4 regions of the Blautia massiliensis (ex Durand et al. 2017) genome follow, and region 2 is predicted to be linked to each of the others. Evidence: riboswitches for the same ligand, from Rfam matches in the RefSeq annotation. Region 2 holds a riboswitch; each other region holds the start of a gene.
What was found. Region 2 has a riboswitch for cobalamin ahead of V9W66_RS13785 (sirohydrochlorin cobaltochelatase). Riboswitches for the same ligand answer to the same signal wherever they lie in the genome.

Region 1: another riboswitch for cobalamin. It lies ahead of V9W66_RS11090 (leucine-rich repeat domain-containing protein); the one in region 2 lies ahead of V9W66_RS13785 (sirohydrochlorin cobaltochelatase).
Region 3: another riboswitch for cobalamin. It lies ahead of V9W66_RS19125 (leucine-rich repeat protein); the one in region 2 lies ahead of V9W66_RS13785 (sirohydrochlorin cobaltochelatase).
Region 4: another riboswitch for cobalamin. It lies ahead of V9W66_RS19105 (hypothetical protein); the one in region 2 lies ahead of V9W66_RS13785 (sirohydrochlorin cobaltochelatase).

The regions. Positions count from the first base shown of each region.
Region 1 is NZ_CP146725.1:2,311,885-2,317,023, forward strand. It holds gene V9W66_RS11085 (DUF4430 domain-containing protein) at 1-436, shown strand, start outside; gene V9W66_RS11090 (leucine-rich repeat domain-containing protein) at 508-1,335, opposite strand; cobalamin riboswitch at 1,425-1,616, opposite strand; gene V9W66_RS11095 (DUF4430 domain-containing protein) at 1,939-3,363, shown strand; gene V9W66_RS11100 (prenyltransferase/squalene oxidase repeat-containing protein) at 3,384-5,139, shown strand, end outside.
Region 2 is NZ_CP146725.1:2,945,647-2,950,785, reverse strand. It holds gene V9W66_RS13795 (ABC transporter substrate-binding protein) at 1-165, opposite strand, end outside; gene V9W66_RS13790 (hypothetical protein) at 162-1,061, opposite strand; gene V9W66_RS13785 (sirohydrochlorin cobaltochelatase) at 1,183-2,475, opposite strand; cobalamin riboswitch at 2,638-2,812, opposite strand; gene V9W66_RS13780 (NAD(P)/FAD-dependent oxidoreductase) at 3,095-4,474, opposite strand; gene V9W66_RS13775 (DNA internalization-related competence protein ComEC/Rec2) at 4,595-5,139, opposite strand, start outside.
Region 3 is NZ_CP146725.1:4,048,165-4,053,303, forward strand. It holds gene V9W66_RS19115 (Ig-like domain-containing protein) at 1-1,998, shown strand, start outside; gene V9W66_RS19120 (DUF4430 domain-containing protein) at 2,073-2,606, shown strand; cobalamin riboswitch at 2,701-2,856, shown strand; gene V9W66_RS19125 (leucine-rich repeat protein) at 2,913-3,209, shown strand; gene V9W66_RS19130 (energy-coupling factor transporter transmembrane component T) at 3,509-4,255, shown strand; gene V9W66_RS19135 (ABC transporter ATP-binding protein) at 4,261-5,139, shown strand, end outside.
Region 4 is NZ_CP146725.1:4,040,022-4,045,160, forward strand. It holds partial or broken gene V9W66_RS19095 (SpaA isopeptide-forming pilin-related protein) at 1-805, shown strand, start outside; gene srtB (class B sortase) at 874-1,572, shown strand; adenosylcobalamin (AdoCbl) riboswitch at 1,871-1,998, shown strand; gene V9W66_RS19105 (hypothetical protein) at 2,201-2,764, shown strand; gene V9W66_RS19110 (leucine-rich repeat protein) at 2,764-4,917, shown strand; gene V9W66_RS19115 (Ig-like domain-containing protein) at 4,979-5,139, shown strand, end outside.

The sequences.
Region 1 (5,139 bases), 630 kb from region 2:
ATCCAGAGTGAAAGTAACAGGACTTGCCAACGGTGATGCTGTAAAGGCATGGGGAACTACCAACAAAAAGATCGTAACTGTAAGCAGCAAAGGTGTGATTAAAGCCGGAAAAACAGCTGGTACAGCAAAAGTTTCCGTAACCTTAAAGAGCGGAAAGCAAGCTTATATCACAGTAACTGTTCAGAAATCTACAGTAAAAACAACAAAGATCACAGGTGTAAAATCTGCCCTTACTCTGAAAAAAGGAGCAAAGACAACCCTGAAACCGGTACGTACACCGTTCACATCCGGTGAGAAGATTACTTACACTTCTTCCAATAAGAACGTGGCAACCGTAAGCAGCACAGGTGTGATCACAGCAAAAAAAGCAGGAACAGCAGTGATCACCGTAAAGAGCGGAAGCAAAAAAGTAACATGCAAGGTAACAGTTAAATAAAGCTGTTATCCCCTGAAAAATAAAAGCGGCATTTTTTCACAGAATGAAATGTGAAAAAATGCCGCTTTTGATCATAAATATTCAACTTTAAAATCAAATTCCTTACAATATTCATCTACTTTGGAACCTTTATAACACCGGATGGTACAGGCACGGTTGATGATCCATGGCCCGATAAAATCGGGATCGTGTCGGATCTCCAGATATTTCATACGGTTACATCCGTGGAATACCCATTTGCCGATATAATGGATATTTGTGGGAAGACAGACATAAGTAAGATTCATACACTTAAAAAATGCGCTTTCGTCCAAAAATTCCAGGGACTGGGGAAGATGAAGTTCTTCTATGGCACAAAAATAAAAAGCCTCTTTTCCGATACGTTTCAGACCTTCCGGGAAATCCACGGAACGGAGATTTTTACAGCGGTAAAAAGCACGGTCCTCGATGAGGGTAAGTGCGGAAGACAGCTGAAGGGATTCCAGGGAGGTACACTGTGAAAAAGCTTCGGAGCGGATCCGGGAAATCTGTGAATCATGGGGAAAGATCACACATCCAAGCTTTCGGTTCTCCTGAAAGGCGGCTCTCGGGATAGAAGAAAGTGCCTGAGGAAGAATGACTTTTTTCAGGGAATTACATTGAGAAAATACGTTGGATCCCATATTTTCCACCTGGGTGGGAAGCAATACTTCTTTCAGAAGAGTGCAGCCCTGAAAGGTTCTGGCGCCGATATTTTTAAGCGTGTCCGGAAAACAGACAGAGGAGATCTTGGTCTTTTTCTGAAAAGCTTCCGACGCGATATATTCAATTGGCGCAGGGATCTTTACATTTGAGGAAAGATAGTTTCTTGCATTGTTTTTGGAAATGACACGACTGGATCTGTAATAAGTACCTGACATAAAAAAGTTTCCTTTAACATAAAAAAAGACACCGCATCACAGGCAGATACGATGTCAAAAAAGAATTCTCCATTTATCATACGTGTAATAGCCGGTAGTATTTCCAAGCAGATCTCCTGACTTATGCAGTCACGTTTATCCCCTTCTCATACGATAAAGTACAATGGTTCACGGATAAACTAAGCAAATACAGTAGCACGTCTGTTGAGGATTCTCACCTTATTCCCTTTTAATCCGGTTTTCTGCAGGAAAAAACTGGAACTTGAAAACGTCTATATTTAATATTTTTGGGTGTCTGATTATTATATCACAGAAAAAGGACAGATACAATTGTTTTCCGGGTTTTCGTTTGACAGACAAGAGGAAATAAACTATAATTTCAGTATAAAATTTCATAGAAAAGAAAGACGTGCAAACAGGTGTGATTCCTGTACATGTAAGTGCGATGCCGTACAGTCGGCGGGCGGTTTTTCTTTCATGTAAGGTAGAAGCATTGGTTTGCGCATAGGAACATCTATCAGGTAACGGAATCCCCTTGGAAAAGAGGGATTATTTTCCGTTACCTTTTTTGTTGCTTTTTTTGTGCAGAGAAAAGGAGGAAGAATGGAAAGTAAGAGGAAAAAGACGCTGTTTAATGTGATCATGGTAGTACTGATCCTGGTCATTGCCGGATGCGGAGTGATGGCAGTGGGAAATCTGAAAGGATGGTTTGATAAAGGATCGGACAGCGTTCTTATGACAAAGAACGTAAAAGGTGTGGCCAATATTCAGAGAAACGGTGTGGGCTACGGCCTGGAAAAAAATGTGGCATTGAGAGCCGGAGATATTCTTGAGACGAAGAACGGAACCACAGCGGAGCTTTCAGCCGGAGAAAACAATACACTTTCACTTAACGCAAATACGAAACTTACTGCGGAATCCGTAGAAAAAAACAATTTGAAACTTACTGCGGATCAGGGAGAGGTTTTTGCGGATCTTACGGATTCTGTGGGAAAAGCAGAGATCGCTCTTGATGAAAATACGCTTACCTTTGAGACAGGAGTCTTTTCCGTAAGCGCACAGTCCGGAAGTGGCGCTGTGTATGTATTTAAGGATGAAGTGGAACTGGCCGGAGCGGACGGAAAAACCACAACCGTAACAGCCGGCGAAAGTGCTCAGATGACAAAAAGTGAGGACGGAAGCTGGAAAGTAGAAACAAGTAAGATCTCAGCAGGAGCATTAAATGAATATATGATCCAGCAGCTGCTGGGATGCGCAGATAAAGACAGTTTATGTTTTACACCGGAGGAACTTCAGAAAGTTCTGGATGACAGAGCCGCAGAGAAGAAAGCAGCTCTTGAGAAGAGTTTAAATTCTACAAACAAGATTCCGAAGACTTCAGAAAAATCGGATGATAAAAAGTCTGCAGATGGATCTGCGAAACAGAATTCCGATACAACAGACGGAAATACCGTAGACACTGCAGGCAGCGGAGAGAACACAACACAGGAATATACACCGGATGCTTCTCAGGATGAGACGGATTCTTCCGGAGAAGACACCGCAGGCAGTGATGGAGATGTATCCGATGACGGCAGTTCTGATGATGGTTCCGGTGACGGGGATTCTCAGGATACCAAGCAGTGTACCATCACGATCCTCTGCGATACCATCCTTAATAATATGGACAATCTGACAGCCGGAAAAGAAGCTTATGTGCCGGCAAACGGAGTGATCCTGGATACCAGTACCGTAGAGTTTACAGAGGGAGAAACCGTTTTTGAAGTACTTCAGAGAGTTTGTGAGTACGCCGGAATCCAGCTGGAATATTCCTGGACGCCTATGTATGACAGTTACTATATTCAGGGAATCAACAACCTGTATGAATTTGACTGTGGAGCACAGTCCGGATGGATGTATAAAGTAAACGGATGGTTCCCGAATTACGGATGTTCCAAGTACACACTGGAGGACGGAGACGACATTGTGTGGTGCTTTACCTGCAATGGTCTTGGCGCGGATGTCGGTGCGGAATATAACGGTGAGTGACAGCAAAGGGAGTAAAAGATATGCAGAGAAAAAAATTTCTGGCACTGATGCTGACGGCTGCTCTTGTGGGGCAGCCGGGAGCTCCTGTTTCAATTATGGCGGCAGAAACAGACGAAAGTTCCGATTTCGGATCGTTTGGATCAGAAGCTTCTGACACAGCAGAAAAAAAATTGCCGGTGATCACGGAGGACCTGTCGGAGGAGACCATTACATATGATCTCAATGAAAAGGCAGAGCCTTTAAAGGTTCAGACGGAAGAATCCGGCAAGCTGAAATATCTGTGGCTGAAAAGTGATGACAACGAGAATTTTTACAAAATAGAAAAGTCCGACAGCCAGGAAAAGACAAAAGAAGAACAGACCGGGGAACAGCAGGGGGAAAACAGCCAGCCGGAGTATGAAGATACACAGGAGTATACACCGGCTACAGATACAGCCGGAACCTTCTACTACAAAGTCCGGATCTGGAATTCAGAAGAAACAGACGAAAACGCTTACGTAGAAAGTAAGACTGTCTGTCTTCAGGTGTTGGATCCGTCCGCTGAAGACCATAGTGGATTGGATGCTACAGATGGGAAAAAGGACGGAGAGCAGAAGGATCCGGCAGCATTGGATAAAGAAGATCCGGCTGCAGATCATACATCAGGTGATACCGCAGAAAATTCGGGGAACGAAAAAGATGCGGATCCGGACGGCGAAAATTCCGGAAGTGAAGACAGTGGAAATGCGGCTGATGACGGGAAAGATTCCGGCAATGAAGCTGGTGAGAACACCGGTAACGAAGAGGACAATACCGGAGAATCTGGTGGTGAGAACATCGGAGATGAAGATCCTGCCGCTGAAGATACCGATAAAAAAGACACGGATATCGCCGAAAACGATTCCGAGAATCATCTTCCCAAACGTCAGGAAGACATCCCGGAAAGTGAAACTTACGAAACCGAAGGTTACTGGAACGTATCTCTCAGTGAGATCTTTCAGGATCCGGACGGAGATGATCTGACCTATTACGAAAAAGGAGAAAGAGATGAGGACTGGACTCCTGTAGACGGAGATTCTTACCTTTGTCACCTGGAAGAAAATCAGGAGACCTATCTTTTTACCGCAAAGGATCAGGAAGGTTACGGAGATGTTTATGCCGTAACTCTGAAAAAGAAAGACGCGGCGGAACTGGAAGTATCAGAAGCACAGAAGGCTCAGGAGAAATCCGCGGCAAAGGATACGGAAGAGGAACTTTTCTCATCCGGAGACGCAGAGGCAGCTTCTGCTTCCAATACGGCAAGTTTTAATACCATTTATAAAGAAACCGGAGAACATCTGGCATCCATGGCAGAAAAAAGCGCACCTGTAAACGGAACGCTGTGCGGCGAATGGATGGTGATCGGCCTTATGCGAAGCGGCCAGCCTGTGGACGCATCGGTTTACAGCCGTTATAAATCCAATCTTGTGGATGTGGTGAAACAGAAAAAAGGTGTACTCCATGATAAAAAATATACGGAATATTCCAGGGCAGTTCTGGCGCTTACAGCCATTGGAGAAGATGTTACCGATGTAGGAGGATACAATCTTCTGCAGCCGTTGTCCGATTTCGACCAGACAGTATGGCAGGGAGTTAACGGAACGATATGGGCTCTGATCGCCTTTGACAGCCATGATTATGAGATCCCGAAAGCAGCGGTCGGAAAAACGCAGACAACCAGGGAAAAACTGATCAACAACATTCTGTCGCAGGAAGTATCCGGCGGCGGATGGAGCATCATGGGCGGAGCAGACAGTG
Region 2 (5,139 bases):
GTAATCCACATTAAATTCCTTTGCGTAGGAAAGCTCCATACTGTGGTCAAAGGTAAGGCCTGGAATATCCGCAGGCTTATGTTCTGTCTCTGCTGCCTGCACTGCAAAAGCACACCCCAGGATCAGGGTCAGCGTCAGAAATATGTATGAAATTATTTTTTTCATTTTTCTTCCTTTTTCATGCTTGAAGAATCAAAATTCAGGGTATACTCAATCTCGTGAGGAGTACTCATGGCTACAGTATCTGCAGTCACTTCCATTTCTGCGTCAAAGACTGTGACCGGGATCTCAAATGTGGAGTTTCCGTCTTTGTTCACCGGCTCATATTTTTCGCCGTCCACGATCATGTAATCATAATTCGGACTGCTCCAGATGATGGTTGCCGTAGCTTCTTTGTCCTTGATTTCTACTTTAGCCGGAGATTCTACAGATGCTCTTCCTGATCCGCCTGTAAGGGTTACATCCATCTCATAGGTTCCGTCCTCCAGCTTCAGCTCTTCCGGTTTTTTCCCTTCGGATTTTTTGTCGTCAGAGGTTTTTACAGGATTCTTTACGCTGACTTTATGGTCGTACCATTTGCCTTTTTCTCCCAGGATCGCCACGTTAAATTCCTCACCAATGGCCGGTACCGGGATATCAAATCCGTAAACCTCCTCTGTATAACCATCGCTGTACTTCACTGTATCCGTGGTCGGCTCAATGATCTCTGCTCCGTCCTTCTGGGCATCCTCGGCAGTTCCCGCAAACAGGTTAACGATCTTCTTGGAAACCAGACTTACGTGGATGGTCATTTTACCATCTTTGACCGTGAGCTCTCCTTTTTTGTCATTGGCCTCATTTACATGAAACATGCTGCTGTCTGTATCAAACTCTGCTGTATAAACGCCATCTTCCAGGGTATCTGCTTTGGCTGCATCTGTATCCTTTTCTTCGGAAGTTTCTGCTTCCTCACCGGACTCTGTTTTTGTTTCATCTGTTTTTGCCATCGCAGGCACAGAGCCCAGCACCAGGACTGATGCACCTGCCATTGCAAGAATTAAGTTTACATAGCGTTTTTTCATGATAATCTTCTCCCTTCCATAGATACAGCAATCTGCCCGGAAAACAGTCTTCCTGATCTTTCCGGGCAGTTACATTGATTTCTTATAGGTATCTGAACTCACTCAGATATTTTTATATTTATTACTCTGCGGACTCCTCAGCAGAATCAGCCTCTGTATCTGCTGTTGCATCAGAATCTGCGGACTCCTCAGTGCTTCCCAGAGAATCGATGGCTGCCTTTGTATGCTCTACATAAAGCTTCTCAACTGCTTCGACTCTTCCAAGACCCTCGATCTGGCAGTCAACCTTATCGAAGTTTCCGGATGCTACAAACTGGCTCTTCCAGGAATCCTCATCATCACCGGCCATATCGTTGTTTGCATGGTCTCCGGCAACAACCATCAGCGGACGAAGAACAACGTTCTTGTATCCTGCTTCTTTTACCTTCTCGATAACCTTGTCGCAGGCTGTATCTTCCGGCTCACCCTCTACAGTACCGATGAATGCGTTCTTGAATCCAAGGTTTTCCATCTGTGTCTGCATCTGATCGTATGTAATGTTAGCTGTATGAGATGTTCCATGTCCCATGAATACGAATGCTGTGCCAGCCTCAGCTGCTGCATCCATGCTGTCAAACCCGGCCTCTTTGCAAGCCGCATCTGTGATCGCCTGAGCAACGGCTTTCTTGTCATCGTTGATCACAGTTGCATCGTCTCCAACCTCACCGAGCATTGGCTCTGCGATAGCTACAGACTCGAATTTATCTTTATAGCCATTGATTGCTTCTGTCATCTCATCGTACTCAGCACCATGCATCAGATGGGTAGGCTGTACAACCAGATTCTTAACACCATTCTCTACTGCACGGTCAAGAGCCTGCTGCATGTTATCGATCACTTCATCATCTCTTGCCTCTATATGGTTGATGATGATCTGTGCTGTAAATGCTCTTCTTACAGACCAGTCCGGATAAGCTTTTGCAAGAGCATCCTCGATTCCCTTGACATCCTCTGCACGGCTGTCATTGAAGGAAGTACCAAAGCTTACAACAAGAAGTTCATTCTCACCGATATCATCCTGGTTACGCGGATCGTCCTTGGAAGCATCTCCTGTGTCACGTCCGAAATAATCCGGATCTGCATTCTCACCCTCTACCAGTTCTTTCTGAGCGTCTGTCAGAGCATCCCATGCTTCTTTGGCTGCCTTGCAGTCCTCATCTGTTGTGTCGTTTCTTTCCTGTACATAGATCTTGTCAATCAGAGCTGCTACCTTATCTGCTGCTTTCTGATCTGCATCAGAAGCCTCTGTGGTATCAGCTGCCTCAGCGTTCTCTTCTGTAGCAGAATCCTCTGCTGCCATTGCTGTTGTAGCCGCACCCATAGAGCATGTCATGGAAACTGCGAGCATCAGAGCTAACATTGTTTTTCTTTTCATTTCTTATTGTCCTCTTTTCATGTATTTCCAGAATACTGATATGTACAAAAAAACAGCAGCTCTCTGCGGCCGCCTGCTCACACATGATTCTCTGCGCAATACAAATACATAAAAAGAAGTTCTGTATTGTTATGGAGAATACCGATTCGTAAACCGCGAATCCCTGGATCTCACAATAAGGCAGTTCTCCTGACTTGGTTCCACACTGCTTTCCCTTCCCGGTCTCCCAGTGGTTATAAAAGCAGCTCCCCTTTCACAGTGACGGTATCGTTCCGGATTCTCACCGGATTCTCTTTTGCACATCCGACTGGATGCAACCTTATCATTATAACATTTGCACATATTTTCTTTTACCTGGTTATCTAACTTTTACCACAAACTCGCAAATTTGTCAAGATTGATGTCAGACGATTCACGGTTTTCTGTGATCTTCGCTCACAAAAAACACCTTGCGAAATATTACCAGTGAACAGTAACCGGTTTTCTCCCTGTATCTGTCAGTTATTATCTGAATGCTTTCTCCAATATTCATGCATATCCTGCATAAAAACCAGCCCCTTTCTGTCATCACCCTGATATCAGAAAAGGACTGTCTTTAACAGATAAACTGCTTTGCAGTTTATCTGTTAAAATACTCCTGCTCCAGGTATCTGGCTACGTAGATTCCGCTGGCAGATGCATGGGAAAGAGAGTGTGTCACGCCGCTGCAGTCTCCGATAACAAAGAGACCCTTGTGGCAGGTTTCCAGATTTTCGTCGATCTCAACCTCCATGTTATAGAATTTAACCTCCACGCCATAAAGCAAAGTATCGTCATCCGCGGTTCCCGGTGCGATCTTGTCCAGGGCATAGATCATCTCGATGATGCCATCCAGGATACGTTTCGGCATAACAAGGCTTAAATCTCCCGGTGTCGCAGAAAGTGTAGGTGTTACGAAACTTTCCTCAATACGGGTTTTTGTGCTTCGTCTTCCGCGGATCAGATCTCCAAACCGCTGTACCATAACACCACCGCCAAGCATATTGGAAAGTCTTGCAATGCTCTCACCGTATCCGTTGCTGTCATGGAACGGCTCTGAGAAATGCTTGGATACCAGAAGGGCAAAGTTTGTATTGTTGGTATGCTTTGCCGGATCTTCGTAGCTGTGACCGTTTACTGTGATAATACCGTTGGTATTTTCATTCACGACAACACCTCGCGGGTTCATGCAGAAGGTACGGACCATATCCTCAAACTTCTCAGTTCTGTAAACGATCTTGCTCTCATAAAGCTCATCTGTCAGACGGCTGAAAACCTCTGCCGGAAGCTCCACACGGACTCCGATGTCCACACGGTTGGAAAGAGTCGGGATCTTAAGCTCTGTACATACCGTCTCCATCCATTTACTTCCGCTCCGTCCTGCGGAGATGATACAGTAAGTTCCCTCGTAACGCTCATCTCCTACAAAAACTGCATAACCGTCTTCAGTTTTTTCTACTTTGTCAACAGATGCGTCAAAATAGAAGTCCACATGGTCTTTCATTTTTTCATAGAGGTTCTGAAGCACCACATAGTTGATATCTGTTCCCAGATGACGGACTGATGCATCCAGAAGATGCAGGCCGTTCTGAAGGCAGAGCTTACGGATCTCGCTGTTTGTGGTAGAATAAAGCCTGGTTCCTTCACCGCCATGCATCAGGTTCAGTTTATCTACATATTCCATCAGCTCTGTGGCTGTATCCTTGCCGATATGCTGGTACAGAGTTCCGCCAAACTGATTGGTGATATTATATTTTCCGTCGGAGAAAGCGCCTGCACCGCCAAATCCCTTCATGATCGCACAGGTTTTGCAGTGGATACAGGATTTTACTTTCTTTCCGTCGATGGGACATTTTCTTTTTTCCAGAGGATGACCAGCTTCAAAAACCGCGATCTTTTTCTCCGGATCATTATTCATCAGTTCATAGGCCGCAAAGATTCCACCGGGACCTGCTCCTACGATCAGTACATCATATTTCATAAATAAAAACTCCTTATCTTGTATTGCCCATTTTCAGTATTTTGTTTTTGCACAAACCCTGTCTATTTTACAACAAACGTGTTCAAAAGTCACCGTTTTTTTCGGTTTTTGAAAAAAAACTCAATCCTTTCGGAACCTTCCGATCTTAAGCTTTTTTCCATCTGTTTCCACGGTAATAGCACCGTTTTTCATGGTGTATTCCACCTGACTTCCGGCCTCTTTAAGCCGCTCTACGGTTTCCGGTGACGGATGTCCGTAGGTGTTGGTGAGCGAACAGGAAATGATCGCCACTTCCGGCTTTATTTTCTCAAGAAATGCTTCTGTGGTAGAATAACGGGAACCGTGATGTCCCACCTTCAGACAGTCAACATCCTCAAGCCCACCGACTGCCAGAAGCTTTTTCTCCGTATCTGCACCGATATCTCCGGTAAAAAGCATCTGAAAATCTCCAAAAGACAGCTCCATCACCATAGCTTCCTCATTCACATCTTTTCCTGTGGCATTTTTCTCCGGCCACAGAACAGAAAAAGATACTTTGCCGCAAGGCAATTCATCCCCTTTTCCTGCTGTCATGACCTTAACTCCGGCTGTTTTTGCTGCCTCTGCAAGCTCCCTCCACGCATCTGGTCTTTCCGCCCAGGCAGGCAGGATCAGATATCCGGCCC
Region 3 (5,139 bases), 1.1 Mb from region 2:
AGTGAAGTGGCTGGTGGTATTGCAGGTGGCGGTTATGACAATTCCACAGCCCCGAACGGATGCAAGATAACTATCAACAGCTGCAGTTCAGAGGGAAGCATCACCGGTTCTGACAAGGTCGGAGGAATCCTTGGTGGAGACCTCTATGTGGCACAGACCTGGAATAACTGCACTTATACCTTTAAGAACAATTCCTTTACAGGAAAGGTACAGGCAACAAAGGCAGACGCAGCATATGTAGGAGGTATCATTGGTTTTTATGACAGCCTGAACCGTATCGATGACATCACCAACAATTATTATGCAAAAGACTGCGGGGCAAATAAAGGGATCGGTTTTGTAAGATACATTGATACCAATTGTCTGACCCATGAGACGGCAAGCGGAGCCACTTATGTCAATACAGAAAAAGAAACCACCAGCTGCCCGAAGGTGGAAGGCTGCGGATGGCAGACCGGATATAACCGGATGGATGATCCACTGGGGGCAGACCAGGAAAAACTGGTCTCTACAGAAGGCCTGCGTGTTTATGTGGATTCCCTGGAGCTGACTGGTGATTACCGGACAGAGTTTTACCTTGGGGAGGACCTGGATCTCAGTGGAATGAAAGTGGTTGCTGTGATCAGTGACGGAACCAGACAGGAACTTTCGTGGACAGACCTTACCATAGAGGGATATAACAAGGATAAACGTGGGGAACAGAAACTGAAGATTTCCTATAAGGAAGCATTCGTGGAACTGACCGTCAGGGTATTGAAAAAAGATGCCGGTACGATCACGGTAAGCTTTACGCTTCTCGGAGACTCTGTTCATGGCAGTACAAAGGAGAATCAGGAACACACCCTGCGGAAAGGAAATCTGGAGACCTGGATCGCAGCAAAAGATTATACGATCGATGGAAATGCCAATGTCCTGGAACTCTTAAAAGAAGTGCTGTCCCAGAATGGAATGAGCTGCCGCACATTAAGGGATGAGACCTACATTGCCGGAATCACGAAGGATGGCCAGGAACTTGCAGAATTTTCCAACGGACAGAACTCCGGCTGGATGTATACTTTAAATGGAATCCACCCAGATCTTGGAGTAAAAGAGCAGTACCTGGAAGACGGGGATGAGATCGTATTCCATTATACCGATGATTATACCCTGGAACATGACCATGTATGGGACAGCAAATGGAATTTTGATAAGGATGCCCACTGGCATGAGTGTGTTGCCATGTATGGAAAATGTGACATCACGGATAACACGAAAAAGGGTGGTTACCAGAAGCATTCCTATGGAAAAGGAAAGCAGATCAAGGCTGCTACTTATAAGACAACCGGACTGATGAGATATACCTGCCAGGTCTGCGGATACGAAAAGACGGAAACGATTCCTGTAATTGCACATACGCATAAATACACCTGGAAAACTACGGCAAAAGCTACGGTATTCCGTCCGGCGAAGCAGGAAGGAACCTGTTCCCTCTGCGGTAAAAAACAGACACGGAATTATGGAAGCAAATTAAAGGCAACTATAAAACTGAACGTATCCTCCATTACCCTGCAGCGGAAACAGGCCACCACAAAGGTGAAGGTTTCCATGGCATACGGGGATTCCATAAAGTCCTGGGCTTCCAGCAACAAAAAGATCGTGACCGTTGATAAGAACGGAAAGATCAAGGCCGGAACCAAAACAGGAACGGCAAAGATCACCGTTACCTTAAAGAGCGGAAAGAAAGCGACTCTGAAAGTAAAAGTCCAGACTGCAAAGGTAAAGACTACGAAGATCAGCGGTCTCAAGACAAAACTGACCATCAAGAAAGGAAAGAGTGTTACTTTAAAACCGGTGGTCAGCCCGATCACTTCCCAGGAGAAAGTGATCTACAGCTCTTCAAATAAGAAGATTGCAACAGTCAGCTCGAAGGGCGTAGTTAAAGGCCGGAGAAAAGGAACTGTTACCATCACAGTTAAATCTGGAAAGGTTACAAAAAAGATAAAAATTACAGTTAAGTAAACAGAGTAAGGGTGTAAAAGGTATCAAAAATCAAATAGTGTTTTTGGTACCTTTTCATCCGATAGAGGATAATTATGAAGCAACTGAAAAAAATATATTGGAAACGGATCGGGGTAATAGGAATCAGCTGTTTTATGCTTTTGTGGAGCTGTCTCCTTACGAGCTGTGGAATCGGAAAAGGGGATTCCGGAAAGCCTGCTGCCTGTACCATTTCGATAGACTGCCAGACGATCCTTGACAATATCGGTGATCTAAAAGAAACCAAAAAAGAATTTGTCCCGGAAGACGGCTGGATACTTCCGGAAATGGAAGTTAAATTTACTACGGGCGATACCGTATTTGACATCTTAAAAAAAATCTGCGAGGAAAAGAACATCCAGCTCTCTTCCAAATACACCCCGTTATATAAAAGCTATTACGTGGAAGGCATCAATCAGCTTTATGAATTTGACTGCGGAAAAAATTCTGGCTGGATGTACAGTGTAAATGGAGAGTTCCCGAATTATGGGGCTTCCAGTTATAAGCCCAAAGATGGGGATAAGATTGAATGGAAGTATACCTGCAATCTTGGAAGTGATGTTGGAAACCCATACAAAGATAAGAAGTAAAGAAATTGTGAAAAATAGTTAAACTGGTATGAGAAAAAGACCAGAAACATTGGCAAACATTGACAGAAATAAGGCGTATCGTTATAATTAGAATAACAAAAAAATCGAGCGTGGTTCGGCTGATGGCAGCCGATTTAAGGAAATCCGGTGCGATTCCGGAGCTGCTTTTCCCTGTGTGAAATGTATCGAATGAAAAACGCCTTATGAAAGCATTTTGAGCCAGTATATCCAACACGTCAGGCAAAGAATACAAACCTGTAAAAGATATACAGTTTGGTATGAGCCGAACGTTGGAAAGGAGATCATATGCGTTCACAGAATGACAAAGCAACATGGAGTATTTTACGGTTTAATTACCGTACATTTACCGCACAGCTCGCCCGGATGCAAAAAGTGAAAAATGTGTACATTCCGGCAAATATTACATTCATTGGAGAGGAAGCTTTTCATGGATGCAACCGACTGGAACATCTGGAGATACATCATGATCCGGAATATATTGGTTCCCGGATTGTAAATAAAAATTGCACCATATGTTGTAAAAAAGGAAGCAAAGTGGATTTGTACTGTGAAGAGCAGGGATTAAAGAGGGAGTACATTTAAACGTGTTATCAACAAATAAGACCGAGAAAAGAAACAGACAGACTGCGGATCAATCCATCATTGATGCTTTTTCCACATGCCATCCATTTTTGAATTTTTTTTATTTTGCTGTAGTACTGTTATTTACTATGTTTAATCAGCATCCCGTCTTTATCTGCATTTCTTATGCGGGTGCTTTGTCTTATTCCATCTTTCTGCTTGGAGGAAAAAGGACACTTAGGCAAAGCTTTCTCTTTACCCTTCCCAGTCTTTTGATCGTGGCTCTTCTGAATCCACTTTTCAATCATTATGGGGTCACGATGCTATATTATGTAGAAAGCAGTGGAAACTGGATCACTTTGGAGGCCTTAGTCTATGGAGTAGTCCTTGGAGCGGTCATGTTCGTAGTGATCCAGTGGTTTTCCTGTTATAATAAAGTTATGACAAGCGACAAGTTTATTTACCTGTTTGGAAGGCTGATACCGGCCCTTTCCCTGATCCTTTCCATGGCACTTCGCTTTGTCCCCAGATTTACGGGGCAGCTGAAAGTGATCCGGAACGGACAGAAATCCATGGGAAGGGATGTTTCAGAGGGCAGCCTTTTTAACCGTATCCGTGCAGGCTTTAACATGCTGTCGATACTGGTCACCTGGGCTTTGGAAAATGCCATAGAAACTTCGGATTCTATGCGGAGCAGGGGATATGGATTAAAAGGCAGGACTGCTTTTTCCATTTACAAATTTACGAAGAAGGATAAAAGTCTTCTGGCGGTGATGGCAGCTTTATTCCTTGTATTTGCTGCTGGCTGTATGAATGGGGCTTCTTATGCAAGTTATGATCCCCGTATTTTACTTGCTGGTTTTACCATTCAGGGGCATCAGGCTCCGGTATCTGTTCCAGTAGTTGAAGCAATGCTTACATACATCTGTTTCGCATGTTTTTGTTTCCTTCCGGTGATCCTGGATGTGACGGAGACTATCCGTTTTGCCAGAAGCCGGAAGCATTGTGAAACAGATCTGGATATGACTTACAAAAAAATCTACGAAACTCTGGAACAGGAAGGATAATGATTATGAATCTTGTAGAAGTAAAGGAGTTTAGCTTCGCATACCCGGAATGTTCCAGAAAGGTTCTGGACCATGCGAATCTGAAAATAGAAGAAGGAACGTTAAATGTGATCTGCGGACGGAGCGGATGCGGCAAAAGCACGCTGCTGCGCCAGTTAAAAACCGTGCTGGCCCCGGTTGGAAAGTCAGAGGGAGAAATCTTTTACCGGGGGATGCCGCTTTCGGGGATTGACCACCGGACACAGAGCCAGGAGATCGGTTTTGTCATGCAGAACCCGGATAATCAGATCGTAACGGATAAAGTCTGGCATGAGCTTTCCTTTGGACTGGAAAGCCTGGGATATGACAATGCGACTATCCGGCTGCGGGTTGCGGAGATGGCCAGCTATTTTGGCATCCATCAGTGGTTTTATAAAAATGTCTCAGAGCTGTCAGGAGGACAGAAGCAGATCTTAAACCTGGCTGCGATCATGGCAATGCATCCGTCCCTTTTAATACTGGATGAGCCTACGTCTCAGCTGGACCCCATCGCTGCTTCTGATTTTCTGGAAACCGTAAAAAAGATTAACCGTGATATTGGAACAACGGTGCTCCTTACGGAACACCGGCTTCAGGATATCATCCCTTATGCGGATAGGGTATTTGTCATGGATAAGGGGAATGTTTATCTGGAAGGAACTCCCAGGGAAATCGGGGTAAAATTAAAGGAACAAAAACATGGCATGTTTCTTTCCATGCCGATTCCTATGCAGATCTATGGTGAGACAGACAGTCAGGCAACCTGTCCGCTGACAGTCAGTGAGGGAAGACAGTGGCTCTCCCGTTACTGTAACGAAAAAGGAATTGCTTCGGATAGTCAGCGAAAGAGCGAAAGCACTGAAAAA
Region 4 (5,139 bases), 1.1 Mb from region 2:
TTATGTGACTGCGGAAAGCATCGAATTTACCGTCGAAAACACAAAAGAAGTACAGAAACACCAGATGCTTGATGATGTGACCAAAGTGGAAATCAGCAAGAAAGACATTACGGATTCCAGCGAGGTGCCGGGAGCGAAACTGATCATCCTGGATAAAGACGGAAAGAAAGTTGACAGCTGGACTTCTACGGATAAACCGCATATGGTCGAAAAACTTCCGGTAGGCAAATACACCCTTCGTGAAGAGCAGGCCCCGGATGGATACCTCATTGCGGAAGATGTGAAATTTACGGTAAAAGATACTGGAAAAATCCAGAAAGTCAAAATGAAGGACGCACATCCGTATGGAAAACTGGTCATCAAAAAGACCGATTCCACCAGCAAGGCAGCCCTTCCAGGAGCAGAATTTGAACTGCGTGAAAAGGAAAGTGGAAAAGTCGTAGAAAAACTGGTAACGGATAAGACCGGAACAGCGACAAGCGGCAAGATTCCGATTGCTACTTATAAAAATGGAAAAGTAGAGAAAACCGTGGAATATATCCTGGTAGAGACCAAAGCACCAAATGGTTATGAATTAAGCAGCAAAAAAGAAGAGATCCGCTTTGAATACAAAGACGGAAAAACCAAGGTGATCGAGATCGTAAAAGAGATCAAAAACACCAAATCCCCTTCCGGCAGCACACCGACAGGAAACAGCCCGAAAACAGGGGACAGCACCAACATCTGGCTTCCGATCCTTCTGGCAGTCCTTTCTGCCTGCGGCATTGGTGGCGTGATCTGGTATAAGAAGAAAAAAGGAAATTAAGGAATACGGTTCAGGGCTGCTCGATTTACCGGCAGCCCTTTTTCCAGGAAGAATAATCGGAGGTTTGTATGAGACACATAAAAGAAATCATGATCGTGGCAGTCTGCCTGATGGTACTCAGCTTTTGCGTATGTACCGGTTTTGGCATTTACTTTATGTACCGGGAAGGTGTGCAGGAATATGAAGACCTGCGTACATACGTCAAGGAAACAGATGAGGATGACCACACAGAAGGAACAGACGGAAGCGATGGGAAACAGACCGTGGTTGATTTTAAGGCATTAAAAAAGATCAATCCGGATATCGTTGCATGGATCCGGATCCCGGATACCAGCATTGATTACCCGGTAGTCCAGGGAAATGATGACTCCTATTACCTGACACATACTTTTAAAAAGGCAGAACATGTGGCAGGGGCCATTTTCCTGGATTCCGATAACGATGCCGATTTTTCTGATGACAAGAACATCATTTATGGCCACAATATGAAAGATGGCAGCATGTTCCGCGGACTTCGAAATTTCCTTGACGATGAATTTTTAAAAGAACACCATATCCTCTATCTGTATCTTCCGTATGAAGGGGTATGGATCTTTGTGATCGTAAAATGCGAGTATACACCGGCAGATGGAGATGCTTTCTTACTTGGAACGCAGGAGGAAGTTCCAACGCTACTGCTTTCTACCTGTGGAACAGATGCCTCCAAACGTCTGGTCATATGGTGTGAAAAGCAGGAGGAAAAAGCAGAACAGATTTTTGAAGGGTAAAGCAATTTGAATTTCAGGTCTTTCTAAGACAGAACACTGTCCTGGAAAGGCCTTTTTTTGTTGCAAAAAATGGCATAAAATGGTATTTTTAACGGAATATGACCGCAGAAAAAGAAAAAGATGTTAGTTTGTGCTATCTTTAGAATAGGGTAAAAATGTCGATTTTTCTCGAAACTTGTCTATAAAAATAAATGACGTTTTGTATTATTTCAAGGCAAAATAATTGACAAAATATGGAAAAAAAGTTATGCTAGTAGCAAGGTGATATTGTAGGAATTTTATATATGAGTGGTTCGTCAAAGACTCATATATAGGAAGTTCGGTGAGAATCCGACACAGGAACGCTACTGTGATGAGCAAAAGCTACAAGTCAGGTCTATTTCTATAATATTGTGCATAAGCCCTCGGTTTCAGGGTGGCACGGTATTTTGTGACTGGGTCGTGCCATGAGTAGGGTGCGGCTCTTTTTTTGTAAAACCGTACGTTATTCAGTACATCCCAGATATCAGGATATTCCCAATAAGGGAGAGGAGGAGAAAGGCAGGTCCAGACATGCGATCTGTACGGGACAGAAACCGTTGTCCTAAGGAGAACTGATAAAAGAGTATTTGAAAAAGGAGAACAAACAATGAGAAAAACTTTTAAAAAATTAGCAGCCGTAGCATTAGCATCAGCAATGACATTAAGTTCCAGCGTAATGGCATCAGCAGCAACCATGAATGTTTATGTAAGAAAGTGGACACAGACCAGTTCGACAAATACCTATGAAGGAACTGTAACACCAAATCCGTTTGGCTTGAATCCGGTAGTAAAAGTAACGGGTGTAACTTCTGGTATGACTTATAAGAAAGCACTTCAGATGGCAAAGGATGAAGGATTAAGTACAACATGGAATGGTAATTATTTAACATCTGTTGGATATGGCGATATTCTGTGGGAAAATAATGGTGCAAATCATAATGTAAACAAAGACGCAGCAGGTAATACAATTGGTGCTATTTGGAAGGGAGATTCTTGGATGTGGTATACAGGAGATAATCTTGGATATGATGTTGCAAAATATCCGGAGACTACATTAGGTGAGACATTAGTACCAGCTAATTTAAAGGATGATGATGTCTTTTCTATGGTATTAAGCTATGATCATTCTGAGTTTGCTTGGGGAACTCCGGCAAAAGAGGATAATCAGTGATGAAAAGAAAATATTTAGCAGTTATCTTAAGCCTTTCAATGGCATTTTCGGTATCCAGCCCAGTAATGGCTTCTTCTGATGAAACCCAAGTTATAGAAGAAGTCTCAGAAGACTTATTAGAAGAGGAGTCTTTTGATGACGAAGCAGCGGACACTGATTTTATTGAAGATGATATTGATGAGGTGGCTACAACAGCAGAAGCAACTGATGATTTTGATACTGCACAATTTCCTGATATCGAGGAAGATTTTGGAGATGGAAGCGGTAGTGTTGTTGCAGTAGGTGATGGTGAAACATCTGAGGATGGCTGGACGACATTGGAGAAAGAATCCAGTATTTCTTTTAAGTATGATGAAAGTGATAAGACATTATACTTTAAATGTTCGGGAACAGCAGCATTGCCAGATAATAATCAGTCAGGCAGTACTGCACAGTGGGCTTTAGCGTTAAAAGATAAAACGAAAGAAATAGAAAAAGTTGTAATAGGTGAGGGCATCACTAAGATAGGAAATAATAATTTCAGTAATAAATTGGGAGATTGGCCAAATCTTAAAGAAGTGCAACTTGCATCTACAGTTACAGCGATTGGAGAATCTGCATTTTATAAAGATTCAAATCTTAAAGCAATAAATTTAAATGCAATAGAAGATATAAAGAGCCAAGGAATGGCAGAAACTGGTATAGAGCAAGCTATATTTGAAAAAGACCAAGTTGAAATAGGAGAATCTGCATTTGAAAGTTGCACACAATTAAAGTCGGTATCTGTTAAAAATATTATAAATTGGGGTGAGCAATCATTTTACAAATGCAGTAGTCTTGAATCATTTCAATGTGAAACACCTGTGGAGGAAGTACCATCTAATGTATTTGCAGGTTGTATAGCGTTATCCGAATGTTCTATTACTGGAGTAAAAAGAGTCGAAGGATATGCCTTTGAATCATGTGCATCTTTAAGAAACTTTGATTTTTCAGATGTAGTACGTTTAGGTGGTGGCGCTTTCAAAGGATCGGGACTAACAAAAGTTGCTTTTACTACTAAAGATGTAAAAATGTATGTTGGAACATTTAGAAATTGTGAAAATTTGATAGGTATTTGTTATCCTGGTACGAAAGAAGAGTGGGATAATATTTCTGCAAGGTCAAATGTTCCAGATACGACGGCAATTCATTGTAAAGCTGATACAGTAGAAGCAAAGTCTGCAACCTGCACAGAAGCTGGCTGGAAAGAAACTGGTGTCTGCGAAGTATGTGGTGAACACTATTCCTATCCAACTGAGGAAAATGTGATTCCTGCTACTGGTCATACATGGTCAGAGGATTATGTAGTAGATAAAGCAGCAACCTGCACAGAAGCTGGTGAAAAGAGCAAACACTGTACAGTATGCGATGCCAAAGAAGATGTACAGGAAATTCCGGCATTAGGTCATGACTTTGTTTCCAAGGTAACAAAGAAAGCAACCTGTACAGCAGATGGCACGCTTACTTATACTTGTAGCAGATGTGATGAAACAAAGACAGAAACCATCAAAGCAACAGGTCACAAGTGGAGCAACTGGAAAAGAACAGCAGCAGCTACAGTATTTAAACCAGAAGTTCAGACCAGAAAATGCTCTGCATGCAATAAGAGTGAAACCAGAAATGTAGGTAAAAAGCTTGCACCGAAAGCAACTCTTAACGCTTCTACTGTAACCTTAAAAGTAAAACAGTCTACTTCCAGACTTAAAGTTACCAGACTTGCAAAAGGTGATTATGTGAAATCCTGGAAATCTTCTAATAGAAAGATTTTCACAGTAAGCGGCAAGTCTAACGGAACCTGCAAGATCACTGGCAAAAAGAGTGGAACTGCGAAACTGCAGATTACCCTTGCCAGTGGACTGAAGAAGACCGTTAAGGTAAGAGTTCAGACAGCAGCAGTAAAAACCTCAAAAATCACAGTATCCAAAAATGTAACTGTTCGGAAAGGAAAGAGAGTGACACTGAAGCCAGTCGTAACTCCATTCACATCCCGTCAGAAGGTTACTTATACAAGTTCCAACAAAAAGATTGCAACCGTTTCTTCCAAGGGCGTTGTAACCGGAAAGAAAAAAGGTACTGTAAAAATAACAGTAAAATCCGGATCTAAATCCGTTAAAGTGACTGTCAAGGTAAAATAATTAAGAGTTGAAGAGCTCTTCTTCCGTGAGGAAGAGGAGCTTTTTTTAAAGAAGGGACAAAATGAAAAAAACAAAATTGTGGAAAAGGATTGCCGGATGGCTGCTGGTATTTTTGTTAGTACTACAGCTTCCGGTAAATGCATTTGCAGAAGACTGGAATGCTAATGAGGCGTATACATCCGAAGAAACAGATTTGGCCGGTCAGGACATTCTGGAAGAAGA